3 regions of the Pseudoalteromonas sp. QJM3NY_22 genome follow, and region 2 is predicted to be linked to each of the others. Evidence: predicted binding sites of a transcription regulator. Region 2 holds the regulator's gene; each other region holds the start of a gene.
What was found. The regulator MetJ, encoded in region 2, represses methionine synthesis genes. The targets are predictions, from matches to a motif close to TAGACGTCTAGACGTCTA.

Region 1 (6,891 bases), 780 kb from region 2:
AGGGTTTCAACGTCCAGATCATTGGTTGGCTCATCCAGAAGTAACACATTGCCGCCCGCTTTTAATAACTTAGCAAGATGCAAGCGGTTACGCTCACCACCAGATAGGTCTTTAACAAACTTTTGCTGATCGTTACCTTTAAAGTTAAAGCGACTTACATACGCTCGGCTTGGAAACTCAAAGTTACCAATTTTTAATACGTCTTGACCGTCTGATATTTCTTGGAAAACAGTTTTGCTTTCATCCATACCGTCACGGAACTGATCAACAGTAGCTAGGTGTACTGTTTCACCAACGCTGATACTACCGCTGTCTTGTTCTTGCTCACCGCTTATCATTTTAAACAGCGTTGATTTACCCGCGCCATTCGCGCCAATAATGCCCACAATGGCACCTTTTGGCATGCTAAAGCTTAAATCGTCAATTAAAACGCGATCGCCAAAACTCTTACGAAGATTAGTTACTTCAAGCACTTGGTCGCCTAAACGCGGACCAGGTGGAATAAACATCTCGTTAGTTTCGTTACGCTTTTGGTAATCAGACTGCTGCATTTCAGTAAACTGAGCCATACGTGCTTTTGACTTAGCTTGACGACCTTTAGGGTTTGAACGAACCCATTCAAGTTCTTGCGCAATTGATTTTTGACGTGCTTTTTCAGATTTTTGTTCTTGCTGTAAGCGCGCATCTTTTTGTTCAAGCCAAGAAGAGTAGTTACCTTCCCATGGAATACCTTCACCACGGTCAAGCTCTAATATCCAGCCAGCTACATTATCAAGGAAGTAACGGTCATGCGTTACCGCCACAACAGTGCCTTCGTAATCGTGTAAGAAGCGCTCTAACCATGCAACCGACTCAGCATCCAAGTGGTTAGTAGGTTCATCGAGAATAAGCATGTCTGGTTTTTCAAGTAATAATCGACATATAGCAACACGACGACGCTCACCACCTGAAAGGTGCTCAATTTTAGCATCCCATTCTGGTAGGCGAAGTGCATCAGCAGCCCGTTCTAAAACGTTATCGATGTTGTGACCATCGTGCGCCTGAATAACCGCTTCAAGCTCGCCTTGCTCTTTTGCAAGTGCATCAAAGTCAGCACCTTCCATTGCGTACTCGTTGTATACTTCGTCAAGACGGCTAAGTGCATGTTTAACTTCGCCAACGGCTTCTTCGACAATTTCGCGCACTGTTTTGCTTTCGTCCAGTACTGGCTCTTGCGGTAAATAACCAATTTTTGTACCAGGCTGAGGATGTGCTTCACCTTCAAAATCTTGGTCAACACCGGCCATAATGCGTAGTAACGTAGATTTACCAGAACCGTTTAAACCAAGCACACCAATTTTAGCGCCAGGGAAAAAGTGCAACGAAATATCTTTTAAGATAGTGCGCTTAGGTGGCACAACCTTAGATACTCGACTCATTGAGAATATAAATTTATCAGGTAAAACCATGGAGGAAACCTTTTTTATTTTAGCTGGATTGTTGGGGCGTATTTTAGGTTAAAGAAGGTGTGCAAGCAAATAGGAATAGTTAAGTAGTGAATTTATAATGTATTAAATGAGATTGCCCCTACCGAAGTAGGGAATCCCTTTTGTTACGCTATCGTTACTAAGAAAGAAGTAACTAACAATGCAAGAAGCACAGCCAGTATAGGTGCAATACCACTAATGCTGAAAGCTGTAAACAGCCCACCAAAAGCCATCATTCGTTGCGATAGCAGGTCTTGCCCTTTAAAATTTTGATACATTGAGCATCTCCTTTTAAAAAGTCCTATCGTTCTCTTGTTGAGTTAGGCGATAGAATTAAGACCCGTGACCCTTTCGTTCTTAAAGCCAGTTTTTAACGGTGGTCACGACCTAACTGGAAGTTTAGGGTTTGAACCCAATTCTTTTCATTAATTCTTATTAATGAATATTATTTTAATTTCAATGATTGCGCAACTGATATCAAATGATGAATAAATTCATTTAGACATCTATACATCTAAAGGTTGATATTTTTTACTTTCAGTTCATAATTAAGCCTCGGTTTTTATGAGCAGGAGTAAAGTATGCCAATTACAGTAAAAGACGAGTTGCCGGCAATTGCACGTTTACGTCAAGAAAACGTATTTGTAATGCCAAAAAGTCGTGCAAAAACGCAAGAAATACGCCCAATGCGTTTGGCTATTTTAAACTTAATGCCTAATAAAGTAGAAACCGAAGTTCAGTTTATTCGCTTACTTGCCAACTCACCTTTGCAAGTAAACGTAGAGCTACTGCGCCTCGACACTCACCGCAGTAGCAGTAATTCAGAAGAGCACCTTGATACCTTTTACCGTTATTTTTCTGAGGTTAAAGACAACAATTACGATGCATTAATAGTAACTGGCGCGCCACTTGCGCATTTAGAATACGACGATGTAGCGTATTGGGATGAGTTAAAGGTTATTATTGATTGGGCTGAGCAACACGTTACCTCTACGTTATTTTCGTGTTGGGCAGCGCATGCAGCGTTATATCACCGTTACAATTTAAAGCGCGATTTAAAAGACGATAAACTGTGTGGCGTATTTACTCACCAGTGTTACTTTGATCACGGCGCACTGACTCGCGGATTCGACGACACCTTTTTAGTACCGCACTCACGCTACGGTCACATTGATATAAATAAAATAAACGCCTGCGATGAGCTAGTAGTACTGGCTGGTTCTGAGCGAGTGGGGGCTTACTTACTTAAAAATAAATCGGGTAGCCAAGTGTTTATAACCGGCCACCCAGAGTACGACGCAGACTCGCTAAAAGCAGAATACGAGCGCGATTGTAAAAAAAGCCCTAATGCACCAAAACCCGAAAATTACTTCCCGGATGATGATGCAACCAAACAACCTTCAAAAACGTGGCAAAGCCATGCTTTTTTACTTTTTTCGAACTGGTTAAATTACTACGTGTACCAAACCACACCGTATGATATTAATTTAGTTAGCCAAGACGTGAGGACTAACAACTATGCCGAATAACGCGCCTACAAATAATAAGCAAGCCGAAATAAGTGCCGCATTAAAAGAACGCATTTTAATTTTAGATGGCGCTATGGGCACCATGATCCAAGATCATAAGCTAGAAGAAGAAGACTATCGCGCAGAGCGTTTTAAAGACTGGCATGTATTAATTAAAGGCAATAACGATTTATTAAGCCTAACCAAGCCCGACTTAATCACTGATATTCATCGTGGTTTTTTATCAGCGGGCGCCGATATTATCGAAACCAACACGTTTAACTCGACCACTATTTCGATGGAAGATTACGACATGGCAAACCTAAGTCGTGAAATAAACCTAGAGTCGGCTAAATTAGCACGCGCAATTTGCGATGAATTTACAGCTAAAACGCCAGAAAAGCCACGCTATGTAGCGGGTGTTTTAGGGCCGACATCTAAAACGTGTTCAATTTCGCCAGACGTAAACGATCCGGGTTACCGAAACGTTACCTTTGATAAGCTAGTTACTGCGTATGTAGAGTCTACCCTTGCATTAATGGAAGGCGGCGCCGATTTAATACTAATCGAAACTATATTCGACACGCTTAATGCAAAAGCCGCCTCGTTTGGTGTAGAAGAAGCCTTTGAGCAAGCAGGGCGTACATTACCAGTTATGATCTCGGGGACTATTACCGACGCCTCTGGGCGTACGCTTTCTGGGCAAACAACCGAAGCATTTTATAACTCTATTCGCCATATTAAGCCTATTTCGATTGGTTTAAACTGCGCGCTTGGCCCTGATTTACTGCGCCAATACGTAGAAGAGCTTTCGCGCGTGTGCGAAACCTTTACATCGGTACACCCTAATGCGGGCTTGCCTAATGAATTTGGTGAATACGACTTAGAAGCGCCTGAAATGGCAACCGAAATTATCGATTGGGGTAAATCGGGCTTTATTAATATAGTAGGTGGATGTTGTGGCACCACGCCTGCGCATATTCGTGCTTTTGCAAAAGGTCTAGCGGGCGTTAAACCACGCCAACTGCCAGAGCTTGAAGTACGCATGCGTTTATCAGGCCTTGAAGCCTGTAACTTAAATTAAGGAGCCAGCATGACCCAACAAATAGCAGTATTTACCAATGTCGGCGAACGTACCAATGTAACAGGTTCTGCCATGTTTAAACGTTTAATCATGGAAGAAGACTTTGAGGCCGCGCTAACAGTGGCCCGCGAGCAAGTAGAAAACGGCGCACAGGTTATTGATATAAACATGGACGAAGCCATGTTGGATTCAAAAGCCGCCATGGTTAAGTTTTTAAACTTAATAGCCTCAGAGCCTGATATTTCACGCGTACCCATTATGGTCAACTCCTCTAAATGGGAAGTAATAGAAGCAGGCCTAAAGTGTATTCAAGGTAAGGCCATTGTTAACTCAATATCGCTAAAAGAGGGTGAAGAGCCGTTTATTCGCCAAGCTAAAATAATAAAACGTTTTGGTGCAGCTGCCGTTGTAATGGCATTTGATACCGACGGGCAAGCCGACACGGCAGACCGAAAATATGAAATATGTGCCCGCAGCTACAAAATATTAGTAGAAGACATTGGTTTTCCACCAGAAGATATTATATTCGATCCTAATATATTTGCCGTAGCCACCGGTATAGAAGAGCACGATAACTACGCAGTAGAATTTATTGAAGGCACACGCCGTATCAAGCAAAACTTACCGCACTGTAAAGTGTCGGGCGGGGTATCAAATGTATCGTTTTCATTTAGAGGTAATAACCCAGTACGTGAAGCTATTCACTCGGTATTTTTATACCACGCCATAAAAGCGGGTATGGATATGGGGATTGTAAATGCAGGGCAACTCGCCGTTTACGACGACATACCAGAGGAGCTTCGTAAAGCCGTTGAAGACGTAATACTTAACACAGACCCAGGCGCAGGCGAGCGTTTAGTAGAGCTTGCACCAAAATACTCGGGCATGGCGCAAGCCGAACGAGTAGAAGATTTAGAGTGGCGCACATGGCCTGTTGCAAAACGCCTTGAGCACGCGCTTGTTAAAGGTATTACTACCTTTATAGATGAAGATACCGAAGAATGCCGCGCCGCAGCTGCTAAACCTATTCACGTAATTGAAGGGCCGTTAATGGACGGCATGAACGTAGTAGGTGATTTATTTGGCGCAGGTAAAATGTTTTTACCACAAGTGGTTAAATCGGCGCGCGTAATGAAACGAGCTGTAGCCTACCTAGACCCATACATTGAAGCCGAAAAAGAAGAAGGCTCAACTAACGGTAAAATAGTGATGGCGACCGTAAAAGGCGACGTACACGACATAGGTAAAAATATTGTAGGTGTTGTACTGCAATGTAATAACTATGAAGTAATCGATTTAGGCGTAATGGTACCGGCTGATAAAATACTGCAAACCGCAATCGATGAAAAAGCCGATATTATTGGGTTATCGGGCTTAATTACCCCATCGCTTGATGAAATGGTACACGTAGCAAAAGAAATGAAACGCCGTGGTTTTGAACTGCCGCTACTCATTGGTGGTGCAACTACCTCTAAAGCGCACACCGCAGTAAAAATTGAGCCGCAATATGACAAAGGCGTTGTGTATGTAAATAACGCAAGCCGTGCAGTTGGTGTGGTTTCAAATTTATTATCAAAAGACATTAAACCTGACTTTTTAGCTAAAACTAAAGCTGAATACGTAAAAGTACGCGAGCAACAAGCGCGTAAAAAACCACGCTCTAAGCCTGTTACAATCCAGCGCGCACGCGATAACGCAGCAAAGCTTGATTGGGATAACTACACACCACCAGTGCCTAAAAAGCTGGGCGTGACCGAGTTTAAAAATGTACCAATCGCCACTTTGCGTAAATACATAGATTGGACGCCATACTTTATGACGTGGTCAATCGCTGGTAAATACCCGCGCATAATGACCGATGAAGTAGTAGGCGAGCAAGCGCAAAGCTTATTTAAAGACGCTAACGACATGCTCGACGACCTTGAAAAAGCAGGCAGTTTGCAACCACTTGGCGTAATTGGTTTATTCCCTGCTAACCGCGTTGGGGACGACATAGAAATATACACCGACGAAACACGCAAAGAAGTATTAACTACCTCATGTCATTTACGTCAGCAAACCGAAAAAACCGACTTTGCTAACTACTGCCTAGCCGACTATATAGCACCCAAAGGCACGCCTGATTACTTTGGCGCGTTTGCAGTAACGGGCGGCCTAGAAGAAGACGACTTAGCAAATGCGTTTGACGCACAACAAGACGATTACAACAAAATAATGATTAAAGCGGTTGCCGACAGGCTCGCAGAAGCGTTTGCAGAATACCTGCACGAAAAAGTACGTAAAGAGTATTGGGGTTTTGCACCAAACGAAAACCTAGCAAACGATGAGCTAATACGCGAAAACTACCAAGGTATTCGCCCTGCGCCAGGTTACCCAGCGTGCCCAGAGCACACCGAGAAAAAGAAAATTTGGCAATTATTAGACACCGAAAAACGCATTGGTATGCAGCTAACTAGTTCGTACGCCATGTGGCCAGGTGCTGCTGTTTCGGGTTGGTACTTTTCACACCCTGAGGCTAAATACTACGCCGTCGCCGCTGTGCAAAAGGATCAGGTAGAAGACTACGCTAAGCGAACCAATATGACGCTCGCAGAAGCTGAACGTTGGCTATCGCCTAACTTGGGGTATGATCCGGAGTAGAGCGAAGCCGTCATTTTTAGCTATCAGTAAAACAAAAACGAGCCAAGACAGGCTCGTTTTTTTATATAATTGAAAAGATGTAAAAATTGGTTCATATGTATTCAGAGTTTATTTAATATAAGTAGTAATAAAAAGCTGAGCAACGTGGTTTTTATTCAGGAAAATATTCTTTTCTAAAGAAAATAGGATTATA
Region 2 (6,891 bases):
CAGGCATCAATGCCGAAAGACTAATATCCTCAAGATTTAATTCAACCCCCAACTCTCTGGCTAAAATAAGCAGTTTTCGCTGCATATCACGCCCAGATAAATCCTCGCGAGGATCGGGCTCCGTAAAACCCATTTTTTGCGCTTCAAGCACTAAATCTGAAAATATAATCGAACCATCATACTTACTACACAACCACGATAACGTCCCAGAAAACACGCCTTCAATACGTGTTATTTTATCGCCACTATTTTGTAAATCAGCAAGCGCAAAATTAATGGGTAAACCAGCCCCCACACTGGTGTTATAACGCCAATGTAAGTTACGTTCAGAGATACATATACGTAGTGCTTTATACCAATTAGTAGGAGCTGTACCTGCATACTTATTAGCACTTATTAAATGACAATCCATTTCTACAAAATCAGGATATAACCGGCTAAACTTTTCACTCGCTGTTATATCTACAATCACTTTATGTTCGTAATCAAGTTCATCAATTGCATTTAATAATGTTTGATTTTGATAATCAGACGCTTCAAGTTGAAACTGGGTTTTCCATTGCGATACACCAATCCCATTAGGATTAAAGAGCATTTTTTGAGAGCGCACTAAGCCAACAAGCTTAATACTAAAGTCATCTGATAAGCGCTCAACTTGAGTAGATAACTGTTCAATAAACACCTCACCTACATTACCAAGTCCAGCGACTATTAAAGCAATTTCCTGCCCTTTGTTAATCAGCTTATCGTGTAATATGCTAAGTATATCGCTATCAATCACTTGATCGGTAAGTAATAAAATATAGCCGCTATCTTGGTGTGCAAATCGTGGTTCAATCGCATGTACATTTAATAAATTAATCGCCAATAAGTGCAATTTACTAATATCTTGCTCTGGCGCTATCACAGCACACCCGTGTAAGCTCGATTCGTTAATATTAGCTCGACCTTCAAAATAGCTAATAACCTGATGCGTCGAAATAGCTGGCACAACTAAGTACGTCTCACCATTTTGACTAAAGTGATGTAAGCTATGCTGAATAAGCTGACTCACATGCGTAATATCTCCTTCACTTAAGTTTTCAACTATCAATAAATCAATATTTTGTAACGTTGTAATAAAACGCTTTTGTTTGGCACTACCTTCTTTAACGATGTCAGTAGAGCTAGCTTGTACATCAAAGCTACTTCGTACTGATAATTTTATATCCGTATTTTTAAGAGGAGATAATGTTTTAGCATGTAATACGGGGTTACCTAGCCGTGCTAATAAATTGGCCTGTCCACGACACACCTTCGCGTATTTAATCGCTTTACTAACTTTACGAGGGTCGGTACTAAATACACCTTGTGTGTCAGTCCAAATACAGACTTGTTTTGCATGACAATAATTAGCGAGTAAGGTCGCACTATAATCACTTCCATTACGACCAAGCGTTACAGTATCCCCAGTTGTATTGGCTGCAATAAATCCAGTTACAACGTTAATTTTATTATGCGCAATTAAGTTTGCGCACTGTTGAGTATTTTGTTCATGTAATAACTGCCCATCATTTAATGCAAATAAAACGCGCGCATCGTGAACACACGCATCAACATTAAGCTCCTGCAGGTAAGCAGCGAGTACGCGTGCTGACCATAACTCTCCATGAGCAAGCAATTGGGCTTCTTGTAGCTGCCCTGTTTGCGCTAACAGCGTTATTGTTGATAACTCTTCATTCAATATTTTTAGAGCGTTATGCTTTGTATTAGCTTGTAATAACTGCTCTATTAAATCTATTTGATGATTATTTAACTGTAATAAAATATCAGCAATTACATGTGTATCTTGCTGTTGATAACTTTGCCATAACTTAACTAGTGTATCGGTTGTTTTCCCAGCTGCTGATACCACAACGCAATCACCAGGTTGTGTGTGCTCTAATATAATACCCGCAACAATTTTGTAACGCTGTGCTGAACTTAAACTCGAACCGCCAAATTTATGTATGTTTTTAGTCATTTTAGTTACCAGAGCGCGGGGTAAGCGGCACTTAACTTAGCATCACCGCTCGATGTTCCCGCACCTTTAGTTAATCGATTTGTATGGTTTTTTCTGCCAGGTTTTACAAGTGTAAATACACGTTCAAGATCTGTTAATAAATCTTCAATGTCTTCTATTCCGACAGAAACACGAATAAGCGTATCACCAACGCCGGCTTCTAAGCGCGCTGTTGCATCCATCCCTGCATGCGTCATGGTCGCAGGGTGGCATATTAAGCTCTCAACGCCGCCTAGAGACTCAGCTAAACTAAAGTTATGTAGACTAGTTAAAAATGCCGCAGCATCGCTTATGTCGCCTTTAATATCAAAGCTAACCATGCCACCAAAACCAAGCTGCTGTGCTTTAGCTAATTCATGTTGAGGGTGCGACTCAAGCCCAGGGTAATAAACTTGGCTAACGAACTCAGATTCTTCGAGATACTTAGCTATTGCTAATGCATTTTCTTGATGCTGCCTTAAGCGCACATTTAAAGTACGTAAACCACGAAGCGTTAAATAGCTATCAAAAGGTGCCCCAGTGATACCAATGTTATTAGCCCACCAAGCAAGCTCGTCACCGATCTCTTGTGTTGCAGCAATAACAGCGCCGCCCACTACATCTGAATGTCCGTTAATATATTTAGTGGTTGAATGCACCACAATATCTACACCAAACTTAATCGGATTTTGTAAAGCAGGCGATAAAAATGTATTGTCAGCGGCCACCAGTGCACCACACTGCTTAGCAATATCAGTAACCGCTTTAATATCAGTTAAACGTAGTACAGGGTTACTTGGTGTTTCAATCCAAATGAGTTTTGGTTTAATTACTAATATTTTTTGAAGACTTTCTGGTTTTGTTAAATCTAAAACCTCAAGCTTTAGCAAGCCACGCTTTTGCAGGGACGTAAATAAACGGTAGCTTCCACCGTAGCAGTCGTGTGGGATCACTAACGTGTCGTCGTAATTAAGCAGCTGAGTTGCTAAATGCACAGCCGCCATGCCTGTGGCTGTAATTATGCCGCGTACTCCACCTTCGAGTTCAGCAAGGGTCTCGGCTAAGATATCGCGGTTAGGATTACCGCTGCGGCCATAATCATATTGGCGTTTAGTATCAAAATCGGCAAACGAATAAGTAGTCGATAAATAGATTGGCGCGACCACTGCACCGTGGTGTTTATCGGCTTCAACGCCACTACGGACCGCAATGGTTGCTTTGTTTTTTTCGCTCATATTCGTCACCTGATTAGCTTGGATGTTTAGACGTCTAAAAGAGTAGTTTATTCAATTTGAGAAGTCAAAACATTTAAACAGCTAGATGGCCAAACAACTAGTATTTGACTATCTTTTTTAAATCGATAGAATTTCACGCATATTCACACGCATTTTAGCGCATGTGAGCAATTAATAATCTGAGGCAACGATACATCTTATGGCTAAATGGAATGGTGAGTATATTCACCCATACGCAGAACACGGGAAAAAATCAGAACAAGTTAAGAAGATCACCGTTTCGATCCCACTGAATGTATTAAAGGTATTAACTGACGAACGTACTCGTCGTCAAATTAATAACCTGCGTCACGCAACAAACAGTGAGCTACTATGTGAAGCGTTTTTACATGCATTTACAGGTCAACCTTTACCTAATGACGATGACTTACGTAAAGATAACGCTGAAAAAGTACCAGAAGAAGTGAAAAAAATAATGCAAGAAATGGGGTTAGAAGTCCCTGTTTTAGATGACGAATAAATAGATAAAGTAAAATAAAAAAACCTCAGTAATTACTGAGGTTTTTTTATGATTAAATTTTACGGTATAGATTTACTGCATATAGCTTTCTGGCAAATCAATTTGTGCCACACCCGACTCAACAGCAGCAAGAGCAACCGCTCTTGCTATACGTGGTAATAAACGTGGATCCATCGGTTTTGGAATAATATATTGAGCACCAAATTCCAGCTTATCAACACCGGCAGCTTTTAAGACCTCAGCTGGTACAGGCTCTTTTGCAATGCTACGAATCGCTTCTACTGCTGCTATTTTCATTTCATCGTTAATTGCACTTGCGCGCACATCTAGTGCACCACGAAAAATAAACGGGAAACACAAAACATTATTCACTTGGTTTGGATAATCAGAACGCCCTGTCGCCATAATTAAATCGTTGCGTGCGCTGTGAGCAAGTGCGGGGTCAATTTCAGGGTCGGGGTTTGAGCACGCAAACACAACCGGCTTATCAGCCATCAGTTTTAAATCATCGGCTGCTAACAAATTAGGCCCAGATACACCAACAAATACATCAGCATCAGCAATAACATCTTGCAACGTACGCTTATCCGTATTGTTAGCGAATAGTTGTTTGTACTCGTTTAAATCATCACGACGAGTATGAATAACGCCTTTACGGTCAAGCATGTAAATGTGTTCACGCAGTGCACCACACTTAATTAACAGTTCCATACAGGCAACTGCAGCCGCACCAGCACCTAAACATACTATAATAGCCTCTTCTATCGATTTCTCTTGCACTTCAAGTGCATTCAACATACCAGCGGCTGTTACAATTGCAGTGCCGTGTTGATCGTCATGAAAAACCGGAATACTACAGCGCTCAATCAATGCCTTTTCAATTTCAAAACACTCTGGGGCTTTAATATCTTCAAGATTAATACCACCAAATGTATCGGCAATATTAGCAACCGTGTTAATAAAGTCTTCTGTTGTTTTATGCTTCACTTCGATATCAATAGAATCAAGGCCTGCAAAGCGCTTAAATAACAGCGCCTTGCCTTCCATTACAGGCTTTGATGCCAAAGGGCCTAAATTACCCAAGCCCAAAATTGCAGTACCATTAGTGATAACTGCAACCATATTACCTTTACCGGTATATTTATAAGCATTTGCAGGATCAGCAGCAATTTCACGCACAGGTTCAGCAACACCTGGGCTATATGCTAAAGCTAAATCTTGAACCGTTTCGGCAGGCTTGGTTAGCTCAATGCTGATTTTTCCTGGAACGGGATGAGAATGGTAATGTAGTGCTTGTTCACGAAAGTCTGACATAACGCGATTGTATCCTGCAATTTAAGTTAAAGTGAGAGGTGTTGTCTGGGTTACGATACCCTTATTATTTTTAAATTCCAAGCAATATCAGGTCTATCCTGTCATATGCTAGATTCATTAATTTTAAGAGGTTTTTCAGTAACTTTGCGAAGATATAGCGACATTTCATAAATAGAAATTCATATAAAAAGCATTTTTAGAGGTACTTTTAGCCGCGAGCCATTTTCTCTAAAAACGACTATCAAATTTTTAGTATAAATAACTATAAACAGCTTAATAGTCTACTTTAAAAACATTTATCTTCACGTTAGCTACATTTAACAACTTAGTTAAAAAATGAACACTTCAAAATATAGAGACTATTACGTACTTTGTCTGCAAAGGTTTATGCATACTCAGAATAAGAACAAGAAATAGTTATGCAAAGGAGATAACGTATAAATAGGCAGGAAAAGCACGTAAAGATAAATTTCAGGCACAAAAAAAGCACCCTAAGGTGCTTCTTTTAACTAAATAGCAAAAATTACTTCTTGCTACCAAGTGCACCGAAACGCTTGTTGAAACGATCAACACGTCCGCCAGTGTCTAAAACTTTTTGCTTACCAGTGTAAAACGGGTGACACGCAGAACATACGTCTAAGTGAATGTTTTTACAAAGAGTAGAGCTTGTTTCGAATTCATTTCCGCATGAACATGTTGCTGAAATTACTTCGTACTTAGGGTGAATACCTTCTTTCATAGAAACCTCTAGTTAAGGCCGCATCGCTCTCCAAACCCGTAGTTTGGTACCATACGTCGTTAAAACAAATTTGTTGGTGGCGGATTTTATCCAACAACTACCGAGCACACAAGGTTTAATTATAATTTTTTGCTAAAAAAGTAACCAAATAATAAAATGACTATAATTTGCTAGTAGGTTTTTAACTGTATATTTAGTACATTACACCATTAATTTTATTGGTTGAGTTGTTATGCGTTTTGTTGAAGTTGCTATTAAAGTCCCATTACCGCGCACCTTTGATTATAAATTAGATGAACAGCTCCCAGGCTTGGTTTCTGATCTGAAGCCCGGAATGCGCGTTTTGGTACCCTTTGGTAATCAGCGTAAAGTGGCTATTATATTAGCAGTAAAAAAGAGTACTGAAGTACCCGAGAGTAAAATTAAAAGCATTTTTGAAGTTATCGACGATACCCCAATATTATCTAGCGAACATTTAGATCTCCTTAGTTTTACAGCGCGTTATTATTGTTACCCACTCGGCGAAACGATTCATATAGCTCTGCCTAGTGCACTACGCCAAGGTGAATCACCAGACAAAACAAGCATTAACATGGTAATGCTTACCGAAAAAGGCGCTAAAGTACCGTCATTAAAAGCTAAAACTCAACTCAACTTATTAAAGCAGTTATCACAATCAGGTAAGTCATCGTTAACCGAACTAAAAGCACTTGGCTTTAGTAAAAAAACAATAGATAGCCTCATTGATAAAGGACTTATCACACAAACTATCGAACACGATAACCAATGGCAAAGCGTTGCGCCAACCGTCGGTAGTAAACCGGTACTTAATAAAGAACAAGCAGTGGCCTGTACAGCAATCAATCAAAGTACCGGTTTTAGCAGCTTTTTATTAGAAGGCGTAACGGGCAGTGGTAAAACTGAAGTGTATTTACAGTGCTTAGAAGAAGTATTAAAACGTGGCGAGCAAGCCCTCGTACTCGTGCCCGAAATCGGCCTAACACCGCAAACGGTAAACCGTTTTCGTCGCCGCTTCCCAGATACACCTGTTATGCTTTGGCAC
Region 3 (6,891 bases), 650 kb from region 2:
GTCTTTTTTTACAAACTCGAGTGCAGCCCAGGCAGCTGCTTTTTTTAATTCATCTTGTGTCATTAATGTGTGCTCATCTATATCAAAAGTATGCTGCTAGTATACAAATTAACGTGTTACCAGCAGTAGGTTTTATCTGGAGTGATAATAGTTTTAAGTGGTACATCCCACGACTCAATGGGTAACACGTCTACTTTTTGACATTCATGTGCTAAGCCAATAAGTTGTGGTTTTTGCCAATTTTGTTCGTGTAAACGCGCCAGTGTTCTATCATAAAACCCGCCTCCCATTCCTAGGCGATTACCTTGTTTATCAAATGCAACTAACGGCATAAGGAGGTAATCAAGCGCTGGTAATGGGCATATTTGAGAGCAGTTGAGCTTAGGTTCAAAGATACCATAGCGGTTTGCCCTCATGGGTGAGTTTTTTTCATAACGCTGAAATAGTAAATTAGCGCCATTGAAGGGGTGTATTACAGGGAGGTAGATGTGGTGATTTAAATCCCATAAACTCTTAATTAACAATGAAGTGTCTAACTCTCCGTCATTAGTTAAATAAATTGCAATATGCTCTTTTTTAGTTGTTTTTTTATCTTTTAAATATTGAATAAAATTCATGTTTACTTGCTGAGCCGCTGTACCCTGTTGACTTTTTGATAAGTTATTACGGGTTTTACGGATATATTCTCTTATCTGTGAACGTTTATTGCTCATTTTCGTTCCCAGAACATAATTAAAAAGAGAATAAATTAGGAAATGCTAAATATGCAGCTAACACTATGAGCAGTGTGATTACTGTTGCTATAAGTGAATATAAAACGATATTACTGCGCTCATTAGGCGGGCTAATAAGCTCTTCATCAAGCATAAGATCGTCGTCCTGCCATTCTTCACTATTTGAAACGGGGGTTTTTGATTCAATTTCAGGAAGACGTTGCTCTAGCTCTTCTAGTTTTTCTTCAAGGCGAATTAAGCTACTTGTGATGTAATCTAGCGCATCAAAAATTCGTTCATCACGTCGTTCATTATTTGCTAGAGCAGAAGTGCTTTGGGTGTTACTCGAAACGGCTTGTAGTTTGCTTTGGATCCCTAAACTAGCAAGTAATTTAGCCTGTTTTAAGGCTTTATCTTTATTGCTCGGTGCGAAGAGTGATTTACCCTTAAAAAAAGCAGTTACTTTTTCTTCAGAGGTTTTTAATTTTTCTGCTAGGTTTGTACATGCTGTTTTAGCGTTAGTGCCATCAGCTAACCCTGCAAATATAACGCGAAAATTGTCGGCCATCTAACTACCCTTAAAGCTTTTATTATTTAACGAGTATAAACCTAACTCATTTAGAAATGCAGTCCTACCTATAAATTAAAGTTATTTAATTAATTACAAATAATTACATTTGTTTTGTTGTTAGCTTTTATTTATTCAGTAAAATTGCGCGCCCAAGGATATTTCATTTAAGGACACACCTTTGTTTGATTCTCACATGGCTCCTGCGAGTCGTTGGCTACAGTTTGTAAAAGAAAGTGGACGTATTGCAACACTATGGTTTGCCGGCGTTTTACTTTTTATGAGTTTTCGCGTTTTCTTTTTGATCTATTTTAAAGACAGAATAACAGCACAGTTAGATGCAGATGCTATTTTTGCAACGTTAAAAGCGGGTTTTGCATTTGATTCAGCAGCTACCGGTGTATGCTTTAGCATCGCATTTCTTTTAAACTGTATTTTACAACCTATGCATTTAGGGCACTGGGTAAGTAAGGCTCGTCTGTATACGGGAAGAATATTTTTTATAGTCACCACGTTACTATGCATTGTGAGTGTTACTTATATAACAGAGTACGGCAGCCAATTTAACTACTTTATGCTAGAAGGGTTGAAAGACGATCAACAGGCTATTGCTTTAACAGTTGTTGAGCAATATAAACCATGGGGTAGTCTTCTTAGTTTAGTTATTTTATTAGCGCTAACGTTTAAAATAAATAAAGTGGTTGATCAAAAACACTATACATTTATTAATCGCCTTTTCACTACTTGTATTTATAAGCGCACAATACTAATTGTATTAATTGTTGTGTTATTTATATGCGCAATACGAGGATCTTTTGAAACACGTCCAGCGTCAAGAAAATGGTCAGCAGTAACAGCCGATGCATTTGTAAATAACCTAGTCATAAACCCGTTTAGAAGCTTTATTTATGCGATTAAAGACTATAACGACTTACAGAGCTTTGGTTTAAATGGCCACAACCCTTATCTAGGAAAAAACTCACCAACGATAGAAAATCCTCTAGCCGCTTTTGAGCAAGAAACAAATGCTCCATTATTGGCAGCTCCATCACAGGTATTTTTTATCGTAATGGAAAGTTACGATGCTTGGCCATTACAACAAAAATATGCATCACTTAACTTAACTAACGAACTAAGTAACTTGGCGAGTAAAGGCATCTATTTAGATAATGTTTTGCCTGCCGCAAGTAGCACAATGAATTCGTTATCAAGCCTTATGTCGGGTATTGCGTATGCTGGTGTGAATATGAGCCGTATTGGGCCTCAAAAGCCGACCAGTAAAATGTCAATATTTAGCCAATTAGAGCAGCTTGGTTACAAAAGTCGATTTTATTATGGTGGCTTATTATCATGGCAAAATGTCGGAGAATATGCACTTTCACAAGGTGTCGATAAAGTATTTTCAGCAGTTGATGCTGGAGGAAAAGGCAGTGCTGGTGTGTGGGGAATTGACGATGGGCAATTATTTGATTTAGTTGATAAGACAACAAACGATAAAAGTTTTAATCTCATTATGAGCGGCAGCTACCATGGTCCATTTAACCTAGATTTAGATCAATATGGTTACCCTTTTAAATCTTTGGCAGATTATCCAAAAGAAATCCAAGCCTTAGGTGATGACTTGCTAGACCCTTATGTGTTGGGGCACCTTTGGTACTCAGACAAAATGTTAGGTCAGTTTGTTCGTAAAATGGAGCAGCGATACCCAGATGCTTTATTCATAATAACGGGGGATCATTATGGTCGTCGTTACCTTCATCACCAGCCTGATCTGTATGAGCTAACTCATGTCCCGATTGTAATTTATGGTAAAGGGGTTAATTCAAATTGGGTCGCTAAAGATCAACTAGCAAGCCACATGGATATTGCACCGACTTTATTAAACCTAATAGCGCCAAAAAATACTGAATTTTATAGTATGGGGCAATCATTACTAAATATGCCAGAAAAAGAGCGCACTGTATTTGGCTTTCAAACAATACGAACTGAAACAGAGCTTTGGCGTGGTGATTTATCTTCGGTCTATGAATATCAAAAAATAGATCCACTTGATAAAACACGTTTATCACCAAACCATAAACCTGAATTTAAAGCCGTCGATAGCCAAACAGAGCAAGCATATAATCAATATATGGCTACAGCGTGGCATTTGCTTACCAGAGGGATGGATTAAAAAAGCAGTTTTTACAGGCTGCCTTTATTTAATTTTTGATACTTTAATTATGCATAAAAAAAGCGCCAATTGGCGCTTTTTTTGTATTTAACCTGAACTCTGGTTAAGAGATTTACTAACTTATTATCCAGGGTTCAAGTTATTTAGATAGTTACTTAACCAATTAAAGGCCAGCTGCTGCGCGAAGTGCGTCAGCTTTATCTGTACGTTCCCAAGGGAATTCGTCACGACCAAAGTGGCCATAAGCCGCTGTAGGAAGGTAGATAGGGCGCTCTAAATCAAGCATTTGAATTAAGCCGTAAGGACGTAAGTCAAAGTGTTCACGAATAAGCTCGATTAAACGGCTTTCTTCTAGCTTGCTTGTACCAAACGTTTCAACGCTGATAGAAGTAGGCTCTGCAACACCAATTGCATAAGAAACTTGTAGCTCACATTTGTCAGCAAGACCAGCAGCAACAATATTTTTAGCAACATAACGTGCAGCGTATGCAGCACTACGGTCAACTTTTGATGGATCTTTACCAGAGAAAGCCCCACCACCGTGACGAGCCATACCACCGTATGTATCTACAATGATTTTACGACCTGTTAAACCACAATCGCCCATTGGTCCGCCAATTACAAAGCGACCTGTTGGGTTAATGAAAAACTTAGTCGCGCTTGTAATAAGCTCTGCAGGAAGTACTGGCTTGATGATTGTTTCCATTACAGCTTCTACTAAATCAGCTTGAGAAATGTCTTCGCTGTGCTGAGTAGAAAGCACTACAGCATCAATACCTACTGGCTTGCCGTTTTCGTATGCAAAAGTAACTTGAGATTTTGCATCTGGACGTAACCAGTTAAGCTCGCCGCTTTTACGAACCTCAGCTTGGCGTTGTACTAAGCGGTGTGAGTAAGTAATTGGAGCAGGCATTAGTACTTCTGTTTCGTTACATGCGTAACCAAACATTAAGCCTTGGTCACCAGCGCCTTGCTCTTCTGGGCTAGTACGGTCAACACCTTGGTTAATGTCTGGAGACTGCTTACCAATAGTGTTTAAAATTGCACATGAGTCTGCATCAAAACCCATGTCTGAATTTGTGTAGCCAATGTCACGAATTGTTTTACGTGTAATTTCTTCGATATCAACCCATGCGCTAGTAGTGATTTCACCACCAACCATAACCATACCGGTTTTCACGTAAGTTTCACACGCTACGCGGGCATGAGAGTCTTGCTCTAGGATAGCATCAAGTACCGCATCAGAGATTTGATCGGCGATTTTATCCGGATGACCTTCAGAAACTGATTCAGAAGTAAATAAATGTTTTGCCATTGTATTTCCGCTCACAAATATTGCGCTTCACAAACGTCGGTATTAGCGCTAAAAAATTAAGGGGCGTATTTTATCGAAAACAAAACACCTTGCATAGTGTTTTTACGCCTAGACGTCTAAATAAAATAACTAATATCATTATGGTCTTAAAAAATATTCATAATAGCTCCTTTTATAGGGTTTTTAATTGCACACAGCCCCCACAATAAGTAAGAATAGATGTATTACAGTGTCCAAGTTACTTGGATACATAAACGAATACATTAATACCCGTGCAAATACACATAAAGGTAGGAGAATTCATGCCATCTCGCAAAGAACTTGCAAATGCTATTCGCGTCTTGTCAATGGACGCAGTACAAAAGGCCAAATCTGGCCACCCTGGAGCCCCAATGGGCATGGCCGATATCGCAGAAGTATTATGGCGCGATTATCTAAAACATAACCCAACGAATCCAGAGTGGGCTGACCGTGACAGATTTATTCTTTCAAACGGCCACGGTTCAATGCTTATCTATTCTCTATTGCACCTAAGTGGTTATGACTTACCACTAGACGAAATTAAAAACTTCCGTCAAATGCATTCTAAAACACCAGGTCACCCTGAATATGGCTATGCACCAGGAATCGAAACTACTACGGGCCCATTAGGTCAAGGGATCACAAATGCCGTAGGTATGGCAATTGCTGAAAAAGCACTCGCTGCACAGTTTAACCGTGAAGGTCACGATATAGTTGATCATTTTACCTATGCATTTATGGGCGATGGCTGCCTTATGGAAGGTATTTCTCATGAAGCAGGTTCACTTGCAGGCACATTAGGCCTAGGTAAACTTGTTGCATTTTGGGATGACAACGGCATCTCAATCGATGGCGAAGTAGAAGGTTGGTTTACTGATGATACGCCAGCTCGCTTTAAAGCATACGGTTGGCATGTAATTAGTGGTGTTGATGGCCACGACAGCGATGCTGTAAGTGCTGCAATTGCAGAAGCAAAAAGCGTTACCGACAAACCTTCACTAATTTGTTGTAAAACAATTATTGGTTACGGCTCACCTAATAAATCTGGTAGCCACGATTGTCACGGTGCACCACTAGGTGATGACGAAATTAAAGCGTCTCGCGAATTCTTAGGTTGGACTGGCGATGCGTTCGAAATTCCTGATGATATTTACGCACAATGGGATAGTAAAGAAAAAGGTCAACAGCTTGAATCAAGCTGGGACGAAAAATTTGCAGCATACGCAAAAGCATACCCAGAGCTTGCGGCTGAATATAAGCGTCGTATTAATAACGAACTGCCTGGCGATTGGGCTGAAAAATCTCAAGCTTACATTGAGCAATTACAAGCAAACCCTGCAAACCCAGCGTCTCGTAAAGCATCGCAAAATGCATTAAATGCGTTTGGTCCGTTATTACCAGAATTTATGGGTGGCTCAGCCGATTTAGCAGGCTCAAACTTAACAATTTGGGATGGTTCTAAAGGTTTAACACACGACGATGCAAGCGGTAACTACATTTACTACGGTGTACGTGAGTTTGGTATGTCGGCAATTATGAATGGTATTGCCCTTCATAAAGGCTTTATTCCTTACGGTGCTACGTTCTTAATGTTTGTTGAATATGCAAAAAATGCTGTACGTATGGCTGCATTAATGAAGCAACCAAGCATTTTTGTATACACGCACGATTCAATTGGTTTAGGTGAAGATGGTCCAACTCACCAACCAGTAGAGCAAATTGCAAGCATGCGTTTAACGCCTAACTTATACAACTGGCGTCCATGTGACCAAGTTGAGTCGGCAATTGCATGGCAACAAGCTATTGAGCGTAAAGACGGTCCTACATCGTTAATCTTTACTCGCCAAGGTCTTGAGCAACAAGCGCGTGACGCACAGCAATTAGCAGATGTTAAAAAGGGTGGTTACATCCTTAGCTGTGACGGCAATCCAGAGATTATCTTTATTGCGACGGGCTCTGAAGTGCAACTAGCACAAGATTCAGCAACTGAGCTACGCAGCCAAGGTAAAAAGGTACGTGTTGTATCTATGCCATGTACTGATGCCTTTGAAGATCAAAGCGCAGCATACAAAGAAAGCGTATTACCGGCATCTGTTTCACG

Region 1: the regulator MetJ is predicted to act here: its motif matches at 1,966-1,983, upstream of metA (homoserine O-acetyltransferase MetA).
Region 3: the regulator MetJ is predicted to act here: its motif matches at 4,871-4,888, upstream of metK (methionine adenosyltransferase).

The regions. Positions count from the first base shown of each region.
Region 1 covers NZ_CM149655.1:1,204,398-1,211,288, forward strand. The annotation lists gene ettA (energy-dependent translational throttle protein EttA) at 1-1,448, opposite strand, end outside; gene AC0VZ4_RS05330 (hypothetical protein) at 1,592-1,744, opposite strand; gene metA (homoserine O-acetyltransferase MetA) at 2,048-2,995, shown strand; gene AC0VZ4_RS05340 (homocysteine S-methyltransferase family protein) at 2,985-4,058, shown strand; gene metH (methionine synthase) at 4,068-6,698, shown strand.
Region 2 covers NZ_CM149655.1:423,165-430,055, reverse strand. The annotation lists gene metL (bifunctional aspartate kinase/homoserine dehydrogenase II) at 1-2,002, opposite strand, end outside; gene metB (cystathionine gamma-synthase) at 2,008-3,255, opposite strand; gene metJ (met regulon transcriptional regulator MetJ) at 3,455-3,775, shown strand; gene AC0VZ4_RS02015 (malic enzyme-like NAD(P)-binding protein) at 3,848-5,089, opposite strand; gene rpmE (50S ribosomal protein L31) at 5,613-5,828, opposite strand; gene priA (primosomal protein N') at 6,061-6,891, shown strand, end outside.
Region 3 covers NZ_CM149655.1:1,069,239-1,076,129, forward strand. The annotation lists gene rpiA (ribose-5-phosphate isomerase RpiA) at 1-63, opposite strand, end outside; gene AC0VZ4_RS04750 (5-formyltetrahydrofolate cyclo-ligase) at 117-713, opposite strand; gene AC0VZ4_RS04755 (hypothetical protein) at 733-1,281, opposite strand; gene AC0VZ4_RS04760 (LTA synthase family protein) at 1,463-3,454, shown strand; gene metK (methionine adenosyltransferase) at 3,618-4,769, opposite strand; gene tkt (transketolase) at 5,072-6,891, shown strand, end outside.